Regions from separate parts of the Vreelandella sp. DA03-1M genome, predicted to be linked through region 3. Evidence: predicted binding sites of a transcription regulator. Region 3 holds the regulator's gene; each other region holds the start of a gene.
The links. Region 3 encodes PhoB, which activates phosphate uptake and scavenging genes when phosphate is short. Its sites were predicted from a motif close to TGTCATANNNNTGTCANA; they were not measured.
Positions count from the first base shown of each region.

Region 1: a site for PhoB is predicted at 1,318-1,335, ahead of ACXUPB_RS03800 (CYTH domain-containing protein). Genes of this name have one in related genera too.
Region 2: a site for PhoB is predicted at 1,667-1,684, ahead of phnD (phosphate/phosphite/phosphonate ABC transporter substrate-binding protein). Genes of this name have one in related genera too.
Region 4: a site for PhoB is predicted at 1,842-1,859, ahead of phnC (phosphonate ABC transporter ATP-binding protein). Genes of this name have one in related genera too.

Region 1 is NZ_CM146798.1:805,304-808,427, forward strand. Features, by position in the region: gene ACXUPB_RS03795 (ion transporter) at 1-318, opposite strand, end outside; gene ACXUPB_RS03800 (CYTH domain-containing protein) at 383-1,297, opposite strand; gene ACXUPB_RS03805 (TIGR00153 family protein) at 1,438-2,118, shown strand; gene ACXUPB_RS03810 (inorganic phosphate transporter) at 2,129-3,124, shown strand, end outside.
Region 2 is NZ_CM146798.1:252,569-255,692, reverse strand. Features, by position in the region: gene phnC (phosphonate ABC transporter ATP-binding protein) at 1-539, opposite strand, end outside; gene phnD (phosphate/phosphite/phosphonate ABC transporter substrate-binding protein) at 618-1,595, opposite strand; gene ACXUPB_RS01195 (bifunctional diguanylate cyclase/phosphodiesterase) at 1,715-3,124, opposite strand, start outside.
Region 3 is NZ_CM146798.1:4,547,178-4,550,301, reverse strand. Features, by position in the region: partial or broken gene ACXUPB_RS21210 (chorismate--pyruvate lyase family protein) at 1-420, shown strand, start outside; gene ubiA (4-hydroxybenzoate octaprenyltransferase) at 456-1,349, shown strand; gene phoB (phosphate regulon transcriptional regulator PhoB) at 1,469-2,158, shown strand; gene phoR (phosphate regulon sensor histidine kinase PhoR) at 2,161-3,124, shown strand, end outside.
Region 4 is NZ_CM146798.1:3,111,500-3,114,623, forward strand. Features, by position in the region: gene ACXUPB_RS14615 (methyl-accepting chemotaxis protein) at 1-1,623, opposite strand, end outside; gene phnC (phosphonate ABC transporter ATP-binding protein) at 1,926-2,771, shown strand; gene phnD (phosphate/phosphite/phosphonate ABC transporter substrate-binding protein) at 2,768-3,124, shown strand, end outside.

The sequences.
Region 1 (3,124 bases), 970 kb from region 3:
AGTAGGTAAAATAGCGATTAAGTCGACGATCCCATAAAAGCTTTTTAGATAGAGCATGGGGCGTTCAAGGCAGTAAATGCGAACTAGTAACTCTAAGCTGAACAGTATCGTTAATGCCCACTCGATGTAGAAGAAAATGGGCCCGTAGCGTTCGGCGTAAATCTCGATACTACCCAACAGGATGACCGCGACACTCAACAAAATAGCCCCGATCAAGGCAATATCAAAGGCTTTAGCGCCCGGTGTGTCGGATTCGAAAATAATATGAAACAGTTGAGCGCGTAGGCCTTCCGCACCGGGGGTTAAGTTTAAATTCATCGCATCATCCTGAAGTGGGCCTCAATACGGTCCTTAAAAACAGTCCTGAAATAGCATTAAGCCGTTAGCGTAGCTCGGTTTGGTACGCCAAGCGATGGGCCAGTGCCAACGCAGCGTTACCGTAAGCCGTGCTGGGCTGACCATGGGCATCTAAGCCGCCGGGTAACGCCTGAGCGTACACGCGGGCATCGGCATCCAGCGCGGGGTGGTCGGCGAGGCTGGCTAACGCCTGTTGGGCATCGCTTAGAAAGCTTGCCTGCTGGCTGTCGTGGTAGGCATCCAGCGCCAGCGTTGCGCGATGTAGCCACTCAGCCGGGGAGTGCGCCTCGGGAAGTGGCCAGTGCTGGTTACTAAGTGCATTGCCCCGAGATGCTTTGCTGCTATCTGAAGGGCGCAGCGGTACCTGTTCTGAAAGTGTCAGTGCCAATGTCCACAGTGCTTCCGGGTCGCCGTCCTTTAATTCCAGTTCTACCTCGCGGATGGGTGTGCGGTAGCCACCGCTGATAATTTCACCTTCATCCAGTACCAGCTCAATATGACTGCGCTGGTTGGTTGAACCTGGGGTTACTAAGCCATCGGTTAGCTGCCAGCTGCGCCGCGTGAAATCGGTGCTGAGTTGGGGGGCGAGGGCGTCTAGCACACCGCTTAGCTCCCCTTGAAAAGGGGGGAGCTTGGCGATGGATTCGAGGTCCAGCTCTGGCCCTGAAACCTGCCACTCCCACTCTTCTCGTTGCGAGAGCCCACCGCCGCCCTGGCCTGCGGTTTTCACCGTTTGTAGCACTTGGCCGTCTACCTGACGCAAGCGCAGCGCAATACGTGCTTTGGCCAGATCGCCCTGGGGGGTATCAAAGTAGGTGTTAGTCAGCGACTGTTTACGCGCAGGGTATGAGGCGAGATGCGGGTGTTGCGTAAGCGCCGCAGGCCCTGCAGGGGCAAGGGCCAGTTTAAGTTCCACTTCCATGGGGTTTAGGTTTTTCATGACGCTCGCCACCTCGTTATCGTGACATTTAAATGAATATTTGATTACATTTATGAACTTTTCATGACGGCGGCGGGCGCACTCTTTATACTGGCGCCGCCGCCATTTCCAGGCTTCCCGAAAACAGGCTAAAAGGCATTATGGTTACCTCCAATCCTTTTTCTTCGATGTTTGGCCGCTCGCCATTCCAGCCGTTATTGGCCCATATCGTCAAGGCCAATGAATGTGCCGATCAGCTGTTGCCGTTTTTTGAAGCAACGCTGGCTGATGACTGGGACAAAGCGGCTGAACTGCGCGAAAACGTCACCCGCTTAGAGCATGACGCCGATACGCTGAAAACAGAGCTGCGGTTGAACCTGCCCAACACCATGTTTCTTCCGGTGTCGCGCTCCGATCTGCTTGATTTGATCAGCGTGCAGGACAAGATCGCCAACAAGGTGCGTGACATTACCGGCATTATGTTAGGGCGTAAAATGCGCGTGCCGGATGAACTGGCCGATGCAATGCGCGATTACATCCGTACCAGTGTTGCTTGTGTTGCCCAAGCCCGCCAGGCACTGGAAGAACTCAAGGATCTGCTTGAGTCCGGCTTTGGAAAAAACGTCTCCGACGTCATGCAGAACATGATCCGTGAACTGCACACCCTTGAGCACCAAGCCGACGATCAACAAGTGACGATCCGTCGCCAACTGTTCTCGCTTGAGAGCCAGTTACCGCCTGTGGACGTGATCTTCCTCTACAAAATCATTGAATGGGTTGGCGAACTATCTGATCGCGCTGAGCGTGTGGGTAGCCGTCTGCAGATACTGACCGCCCGCTAAGGGGATCTTCATGCTGATTATTGCCCAGTACGGTGAAATCTTCATTATCCTGGCCTGTTTGTTTGGCTTCTTTATGGCCTGGGGCGTTGGTGCGAATGATGTCGCCAATGCGATGGGAACCTCGGTGGGGTCGAAAGCGATCACCATCAAACAAGCGATCTTGATCGCTGTTGTTTTTGAATTTCTCGGCGCCTGGTTAGCCGGTGGCGAGGTTACCAATACGATTCGTAAAGGTATTATCGACCCCCAACTACTGCAAGATGATCCGCAGCTGTTGGTATACGGCATGCTGGCGGCACTGCTGGCGGCGGGAACATGGCTGCTTGCCGCGTCTATGAAAGGTTGGCCGGTTTCCACGACGCACTCGATTGTCGGCGCGATTGTGGGCTTTGCTGTCGCAGGGTTAGGCCCCTCCACAGTGGATTGGGGCGCCGTAGGCACGATTGCTGCGAGCTGGGTGGTTTCTCCCTTACTGGCGGGCACCATTGGCTTTTTGCTGTTTAAATCGGTTCACCACCTGATTTTTGAAGATGCCAACCCGTTCACGGCTGCTAAACGCTACGTGCCGGGCTATGTGTTTCTGGTGGGCTTTATCGTTTCGATGGTCACGCTGACCAAAGGGTTGTCCCATGTGGGGCTGGACTTAACCTTTAATCAGAGCCTGCTGCTGTCAATCTTGCTGGGGTTGGTGATTATGGGCATCGGCTTGATTATGCAGCGGCGTATCAAGTTCGAGCACAACGCAAATGATCACTTCGGCTATGCCAACGTAGAGCGCGTGTTCGGCGTGTTGATGATCTTCACCGCCTGTGCCATGGCCTTTGCACATGGTTCAAACGATGTGGCGAATGCGGTTGGCCCGCTGGCAGCGGTGATCAGCGTAGTACAAACCGGCGGCGAAATTGGTGGTTCTGCGCTGGTGCCTTGGTGGGTGCTGGTACTCGGCGGCGGCGGTATCGTTGTGGGTCTGGTCACCTACGGCCATAAAGTCATCGCGACCGTGGGT
Region 2 (3,124 bases), 410 kb from region 3:
GTTTTCGGGTCGAGGCTGGCGGTCGGCTCGTCAACTAGCAGTAGCTTGGGGCTCTGCAGCAGCGCACGGGCGATACCGACACGCTGACGCTGGCCGCCAGAAAGAGCATCGGCGCGCTTATCGATGGCGTGAGGAAGCCCTACCCGCTCAAGCAACCGAAAGGCTTCGACCACCGCTTCCTGGGGATAACGACGCAAAAAACTGCGCCAAAAACCGACATAACCGAGCTGGCCTGATAGCACGTTCTCCATCACGGTAAGTCTGTCTACCAGGGCATACTCCTGAAAAATCATCCCCATTGATCGTCGTGCATGGCGAAGCTTATGACCTGAGAGCTTGGTCAGCTCGGTGTCTTCCAGGCGAATGCTGCCCTGGGTGGGTTCAACTAACCGGTTTACACAGCGGATAAGAGTACTTTTACCCGCGCCGGACGGCCCAATCAGCGCCATCACCTGGCCTTTGGGCAGCGTGAGTTCAATATCTGTTAGCGCCCGATCCCCGGTGGGGTAGCGCTTGCCTACGCCGCTAAGTGTTAACATTTTTCCCACCTCGTCTATATAGCGAAACGGCCAGAAAGGTTAGCCTTCCTGGCCGAGCAGTACCGTCTACCTAAACGATCAGTCGCAGTCGTAAGTCACACCGTTAGCATCAGCGATAGTGCGAATCACGGCCCAGTTTTCCTGATAGGTAATCGGAATAAACTGCGCTTCACCGGAGTTGGCGAATTCGGATTCAAGGGCAGTGCCTTCCCAGTCGTAGCTGAAGAACGCATCCTGAATTTTTTCGGCAAGTTCCGGGTTCAGGTTATTCGCCAGCCCGTAAGCGGTGGTGGGGAAGGTATCGGAGGTGTAGATCACTTCGTAATCGCCCTCTGTCACAACATCACGTGCCAGCATGCGGCGTGCCACTGAGTTGGCGATGGCAGCGGCGTCGTAGTCTTCGTTCACCACACCTAAGATAGAGTTGTCGTGGGAGCCAGAAAAGGCAGTTTCAAAATCTTCGCCCGCTTCCATACCGTACTCGGAGCGCAGCAGTGCAGAGGGCGCGCGGAAACCGGAGTTAGAGGTCTCAGAGGTAAAGGCTAGCTGGCGTCCTTCCAGGTCTTCAACGGTCTCGATGCCGCTGCCAGGATAAGTGATGATCTCCATTTCGTAGCCAAAGCTACCGTCCTCGGCCGCCATCATGGCAAACGGACGGAAACCACCGCAGTTGACCGCGACCGGTACACCACCGGTGTTAAAACCGGCGACGTGCAAACGGCCAGCGCGCAGTGCTTCCTGCTGGGCGGCGTTGGACTGCACGGGGAAGAACTGAACTTCTTTACCCGTTGCTTCGCTTAGATGCTCCAGAAAGTCAGACCATACGTCAGCGTAAACCGCAGGATCTTCCACCGGCGTATAGGCAAACACAAGCGTATCGGGATCGGCCCACTGTGACTCATCGCTAGGCGCATCAGCGATCATATCGCCATCGTTATCGACATAGCGCGATGAAAGATCCGCTGACGCATTCACCGCGACCAACGCGAAAGCGCTGGCAACGGCGGCGCTGATCAATGTGCGGGGAAGCGCATGGGCAAGCGAGGAGATCTGCATGGGGCACCTAAAGCGTTGTTAAAAGATAGCCACAATCCTGACCACTTCAGATGACAACGGCGGGGCATTTATATGACCGCTTGGTGACGATTTTGCTAACGTAACATGACATTGGCGCATTACTGGCTAACGCAGCTACCGCGACGCTCAACAAACAGGCTGTTACCAGGAATTTTTTTGGCTTGATGCTTCAGTTCAGACAGCTCAGCGGCAATATCCAGCGCTCTGCAAGTAGCTGTATCGGTAACAGGTTTTACTGCAATCGACACGCTGACAAAGGGGAAAAACGTCACGCTATTTTGTCGGTTTTCAGTCTGAATCCCGCCTTTCAGCCGGTCCGCTTCTTCATAGAAACCGGGGGCCATCACTTCAAATGAGCGCAGGATTTGGCCGCACACGCTCTCCCAATGGCTGTGCGGTAGCAACATCATAAAATCATCACCGCCAATATGGCCGATAAAGCCACCAGCGCTTTCTACCTGGGCCTGCAGCAGCCGGGATAGCGAAATAATCACCTGATCGCCCCGGGCATAGCCGTAAGCATCGTTAAACGCTTTAAAATTATCCAAATCGACATAAGCGGCGGCAAAGCCCTGCCCGGCGGCTAAATAAGCGACCAGCGTTTCGTTAATCAGGATATTGCCCGGCAAGCCGGTCAACGGATTGGCATGGCGCGCGTGGCGCACCTGAATCGCGGTGATTTCACGCAAAAGGTCAACGATATTACCCATGCCTACGTAATCACCTTCATCATTGGTGATCACAAAGTCTTCCTGCTCAATATCGTGGCTATCGGTCAGTTGCTGGCTCAACACCTCAAGCGGGGTATCTGCTTCAGCCACCAGCATGCGTACATCGGCCACGTCCAATACGCAGCGTTTGGCATACAGCGCATGGCTATAAGGGTTGGTGAACAGGGTTAAAAAAGCATTGCGACGTACCACTGCCACGGGCTTACCGTTCTCCAATACGGCCACACAGCGCAAGCTGGGTTGGCGGCGAAACCGCTCGGAGATGAGTGGCACTGCGCAGTCAGTGGTGATGGCCTCAATCGTGCGCAAAATCGAGCGCGCAGTGCGGCCAGCAGGGCTTTTTAACTGGGTTGTCGCGGGCAGCACCATGTTGAGCTGTAAAGGCGGCTGCGGGCTTGGCCGAGCAAAATAGAAGCCTTGCAGTAGCGCGAGCCCACGGTCGAGTTCCCACAAGCAGAGATGCTCCGCCGCGGTCTCCACGCCTTCGGCTATTAGCTGGCAATCCAAGCTGCGCGCCACATCAAGAATCGAGCGAAGAAATTCGCGCTTCGCAGGCTCCTGATCAATCCCTGAGATAAAGTGCCGATCAAGCTTGACGAAATCGGGCCGCAGCTCTGACCAGTGGCGCAGGCTTGAGTGCCCTGCCCCCAAGTCATCCAGCGCCACCTGAAAGCCCATATCACGGTAGTGATCCACCGCTTGGCGCATGAGCTCATAGTCATGAATCGGCACATGCTCGGTGAGCTCAATCACTACTCGCTCTGGGGGCAGGCCGCT
Region 3 (3,124 bases):
CGGGTGCGGCTGCTACGCCAGGGCGTCGGCTGGCCGCGAGAGGAAGAGGCACGGGCGTTGGGCATTGCTCCCAAGCGCTACGCATGGCTGCGTGAAGTCGCGCTGTGCTTAGATGAAACGCCTTGGGTGGTGGCGCGCTCCGTCGCTCCGCTTACTCAGTTAAAGGGCCAGCGTTTGGAAGGGTTAGGTGAGCGCTCGCTAGGCAGTTGGTGATTTCGTCAGCCAGGTTTACTTCGCGGGCCGCTTGAAGCCACTACCCAATCCCCCTTATTTGCTCGTATGAACGGTATCGAAAGTGACTGTACCTGGGGCCGACGTTCAGTGTTTTATCACGGCGGTAATCACGGTGGGTTGTCGTTGTTGGTGCAAGAGTATTTTTTGCGTGCGATGGCGGATGACCTTGATCTGCCATCGCGCTAGGCTAGCGCCTGCATCTTATTTTTCGTGAGGTAAGCATGGATCGTTCACTGTTGCGGCCGAAGGGATGGGCTCGCGTGGCAGATTTTATACAGCTGATGCGTTTGGATCGACCCATTGGCACTTGGCTGTTGATGTGGCCGACGCTTTGGGCGCTGTGGATTGCCGCTGAAGGGGTACCCGGCCGTGATGTGCTGCTGATTTTTGTGGCCGGTGTTTACGTCATGCGCGCGGCTGGCTGCGTGGTGAACGATTATGCAGATCGCCATTTCGATGGCCATGTGAAACGCACTAAGCATCGCCCGCTCGCCACCGGTCGAATCAGCGAAACCGAGGCTCAATTGCTGTTTATTGGTTTGGTGGCCGCAGCGTTTATTCTGGTGCTACTGACGAATTGGTTTACGGTGCTGCTCTCGCTGGGCGGGGTATTTCTGGCAGTTATTTACCCGTTCATGAAGCGTTATACCCATTTTCCCCAGGTGGTGCTGGGGGCGGCATTCTCATGGGCAATTCCAATGGCCTTTGGCGCCGTGCTGGGCCATGTGCCGTTGGAAGCGTGGCTGCTTTTCTGTGCAAACGTGCTATGGACGGTGGCGTACGACACGCAATACGCCATGGTCGATCGCGACGATGATTTAAAAATTGGCATTAAATCGACAGCCGTGCTGTTTGGCAACGCGGACCGCCTGATAATCGGCCTGCTTCAGGTAGCCACCCTGGGGTTGCTGGCCTGGGTAGGCTGGCGGGTCGGGTTAGGTGGGTTCTTTTGGCTAGGGCTCGCTGCAATGGCGGCGACTTTCCTGCATCAGCAGCACTTAATTCGTTATCAGGAGCGGGATCCCTGTTTCCAGGCGTTTCTGAATAATCACTGGTCGGGGCTGCTGATTTTTGCTGGTATTGCGCTAAGTTGGTGGCCTGCGGTGGGTCAGTAACTGTCATTGTCATGTAACTGTCATCAAGTCATGGTGTTATCGTCACTGACATGTCATTGAACTGTTTTTTTGGACTGTTTTCTTTGAACTGGCTTTTTTGCACACCGTGAGGCTCTGGTATGACCGCCAAAACCGTTCTGATTGTCGATGATGAATCGTCGATTCGCGAGATGATCGCGGTAGCGCTGGAAATGGCTGACTACCGTGTGCTCGAAGCAGATAACGCCCAGGATGCTCACGCCATGGTGGTTGACCACCAACCTGATTTATTGCTGCTTGACTGGATGATGCCTGGCACCAGCGGTATTGAGCTGGCTAGGCGTTTGAAGCGCGAAGAAGCCACCGCTGAGATCCCCATTATCATGCTCACCGCTAAAGGCGAAGAGGATAATAAGATCCAAGGGCTTGAAGCCGGTGCCGATGACTATATCACCAAGCCCTTTTCGCCCCGCGAATTGGTGGCACGGTTAAAAGCAGTGCTGCGCCGCGCGACACCGCGTGGCGTTGAAGATCCGATTGAGATTAATGGCCTGTTGCTTGATCCGGTTAGCCACCGGGTAAGCGCTCACGGCAAAGCGCTAGAAATGGGCCCGACCGAGTATCGTCTTCTGCAGTTTTTTATGACCCATCAAGAGCGCGCTTACACACGTAGCCAACTGCTTGACCAAGTATGGGGTGGTAATGTGTATGTCGAAGAGCGTACTGTCGATGTGCATATTCGACGCTTACGAAAAGCGCTGGGAGATGTGCATCAAAACCTGATTCAAACGGTTCGGGGTACCGGATACCGTTTCTCTGCACGGGTGTAAATGTGCGCCTATGGAGTCGTGAACTGTGGCGTCTAGCGTGGCTGGCCACACTGGGTACTTGCTTAGGCTGGTTATTGGGCTCAGCAGGGCTAGGGCTTGCGGCAGGGCTTGCTGTATGTCTGTTTTATCACTTGCGGCAGCTACGCGAACTTTATTTATGGCTAACCCTACATCCTCACGATGAGCCGCCTGCCGCTCACGGTATGTGGGGTGAATTGTTTGATCGTTTATACCGCTATCAGAAAAGCCAGCGTATAACGCAAAGTCGGCTGCGTGCTACTTTGGCCCGTATTCAAGAGTCGTCTGAAGCGATGCGTGACAGTGTGGTCATGCTCGACCGCCACGGTGATCTAGAGTGGTGGAACAGCGCTGCAACGAACATGCTAGGGCTACAAACTGCCCATGATCGTGGTCAGCACATTACCAACCTACTGCGCGAGCCAAGTTTCATCCGCTACTTCAATGCGCGGGAGTATGGCGAGCCGTTAACGCTGACATCGCCGATTGACGAGCGTCGAATCCTGCAGTATCAAATTACCCTGTACGGTGACGATGAACGGCTGGTAATGGCCCGGGATATCACGCGCTTGCACCGCCTGGAACAGATGCGGCGCGACTTTGTTGCCAACGTCTCTCACGAGCTTCGCACGCCGCTAACCGTCCTTTCCGGCTATCTGGAAACCTACAGCGATATTGCTGACCAGTTACCGCCGCGTTTGGGCAAAAGCATCAACCAGATGCAGGAACAGACGCAGCGAATGCAAAACCTGGTCAATGATCTATTGCTGCTCTCCCGGTTGGAAATCGACCAGGGGGGGAAAGATCACCAACCGTTGTCGCTAGGGCCTATGCTACAAAGCATTTGTGATGATGCGCTGGCGCTGTCGAATCAGCGTCATACCATTACTGTCGCGCTTGAAAGCGATGCACGCCTGCTGGGTAGTGAGCAGGAGATTCGTAGCGCCA
Region 4 (3,124 bases), 1.4 Mb from region 3:
CAAGCTTTTAGTGGCTCGAGGCTGGCTCTCACTCGGTTTTGGCGTAGCAGGTAGCGCGCGTTGGTTTTGGCCGGCAGTCGCTCCTCTAAAGAACGACACCTCGTTCAACAACGACTCTGCTTGGCTTTGCAGTGAACGCCCTGCCGCGCTGGACTCTTCCACCAGGCTCGCGTTCTGTTGGGTGACACTGTCCATTTGTGAGACGGCGGTGTTGACTTGGTCGATGCCTTGAGACTGCTCTCGGCTGGCGGTGGCAATCTCACCCATCAACACCGAAACACGCTTAACGCCATGGACGATACCTTCGAGCGACTTGCCTGCTTGGTTGACCAGGTTTGAGCCGGTGTCGACTTGGCCGATACTGTCCTCGACGAGTTTTTTGATGTCTTTCGCGGCATCAGCACTGCGCCCTGCCAGGTTACGTACTTCGTTGGCCACCACCGCAAAGCCACGCCCTTGCTCGCCCGCGCGGGCGGCTTCCACTGAAGCGTTCAGCGCCAGCAGATTCGTCTGGAAGGCGATTTCATCGATCAAGCCGACGATACCGGCAATCTTGCGGCTTGAGGCATTGATACCTTCCATCGCTTTGACGGCTTGACCTGCGATCTCGCCCCCGGCGTTGGCTTGCTGGCTGACTTCGTGCACGAGCTTGTCTGCTTCGGAAGCGTTGTCTGCATTCTGACGCACGGTCGAGGTGATTTCGTCCATCGAGGCCGCGGTCTCTTCGATATTTGAGGCCTGCTCCTGAGTACGACGGCTAAGGTCATCAGTGCCTAGCACGATTTCATCGGCGGCGACATTCACGGACTCAGCGTTATTACGAACAGACATGACCACCTGCGAGAACTTGGTTTCCATGCTCTTTAACGCCCGGAGCATCACGCCAAACTCGTCCTTGGCTGAAACGTCGACGTCGTTATCGAGCCTGCCTTCAGCCATGGCGTTGGCGAGTGCTTGCGCCTTGCCCAGCGGGGTCATGATCCCGCGAATCAACCATATTGCGAGCAGAATGCTGAAGATGATCGCCGCCACCATAACGCCGAGAACGATATTACGCGTCCAAATATAATCGTTTGAAGACTGTTGGTTATTCGCGGCGGCTTGAGCGCTGTTACGGTCGATAAGATCCTGAAGCGCCGTTAGCACCTTAGGATACTCGGCACGCAGCGTGGTGGTGGCAATCTCTCTTGCGCCATCATAATCGTTGCCGATCATGGCGGCGTTAATCTCATCAATTCCGGCACGCAGACTGGCTAGCGATGCTATAAAGCCTTCAGCTACTGCACGCTCATTATTATTGGTCACGCGGGCAGGAAAGTAATCACTCCAGGCGGCGTCGAGAATAGCATCGTTCTCAGCGACTTCCTGCTGTGTCGTTATGGCGGATGCCGGGTTCCGGTCGCGCTGTTCAGCCGTTATTTTTACCCGGTTACCGAGCAGTGCTTGGTTAACCTGACTCAGATTGCCCAATGTGAGCACGTTTTCTTCGTAGGTTCTGGTGAGGGCATCGTTAGTCTTACTGAGATTGTAGAGCCCGATAGTACCAACGGCGATCAACATCAATATGCACGCGCCTAAACTCACGGCAAGCCGCAGTTTAACGCTTCGATTTAGAAGTAGCATGGGGGGATCTCGTGAAAGCCCGCAGCGCGCTGCATTGGGCAGGTGGAAGCAATCTCAGTAACCGCATGCGCTCAGGTAAAAGCGCATATTACGAGTCACGTTGATGCATTATCGGCACGCGCAAAGAAAAGTTTAATTTTTTTAATTTATAAATCGCCAATTTCTTTTGTCATTACATGCTACCCACCCCTTTGATGGTCATTAACTTATCATCTGCATGACACAGCTTTGTCACCTAGGAGCGCTAACGTTGCATTGTAAGTCACAATAAAGTGAGCTTATACATTGCAGAAGGTGATCCAATGGCGCCTGTTCAATCCTCTGACTTAATGCTCCGCATCGAGAAAATGGGGGTGACATATCCTGGGAATGTTCTCGCACTTCGACCCACCACCGTTGATTTCCACAAAGGCGAGTTTACGGTTCTACTCGGTCTTTCCGGTGCAGGTAAATCTACGTTACTGCGCTCCCTCAACCACTTGGTGCGGCCCAGCACCGGCAAAGTGATCTCGGCCGAACTAGGTGCGCTCGAAACCATTACTACGGTACGCCGCCATCGGTGCAAAACCGCCATGGTTTTCCAGCACCATCAGCTCATTGAACGCCACACTGCGCTCCAGAATGTGCTGACGGGTCGGCTTGCTTACCACAGCACCTGGCGCAGTTTGTTTCCGCTACCCAGGCAGGAACAGGAGCTTGCCCTGCACTGCCTGGATCGCGTAGGCCTGGCTGAGAAGGCGCTTACCAGGGTCGATCAGCTTTCCGGAGGGCAGCAGCAGCGCGTGGGTATTGCTCGTGCCTTGGCGCAGCAGCCCGCCATGATCTTGGCGGACGAGCCAGTGGCCAGCCTTGACCCAGCCACGTCTGAGCGAGTGCTAACGTTACTGCGAGACATATGCCGTGAAGATGGTATTACCGCCATTATTTCACTGCACCAGCTGGAATATGCCCAGCGGTTTGCTGACCGCATTATTGGTTTAGCGAATGCCCAAATCGTTTTCGATGCAGCCCCGGCACAGTTACAGCAATGCCACCTGGATGAGATTTACCACGGTGCGCCAGGGGTTTTGCCCGAAGCCGATGAAACCACCAAACCCAACCCTCAATCCGCGAACACCCCTTCGATAAAACTGGAGATTGCCCAATGAAACCGCTATTCAGCTTTTTCTTCGCCATCTGTCTTATGATTGGAATTGTGATGCCAGCCATGGCGGCGGACGCTGATCCAAATCCGGATCTGTTAAAAGTCGCACTACTCCCCGATGAAAATGCCTCCGAACTGATCAAACGCAACCAGCCACTGAAAGACTATCTTGAAAGTACCCTTGGGAAAGAAATTGAGCTAATCGTCACTACAGATTATTCCTCCATGATCGAAGCCATGCGCTTTGGTCGCATCGACCTCGCCTACTTCGGGCCCCTCTCCTATGTGATGGCAAAAAGCAAAAGCGAGATCGAGCCCTTTGCGGCCATGATTGTAGATGGCAAGCCCACCTACCGC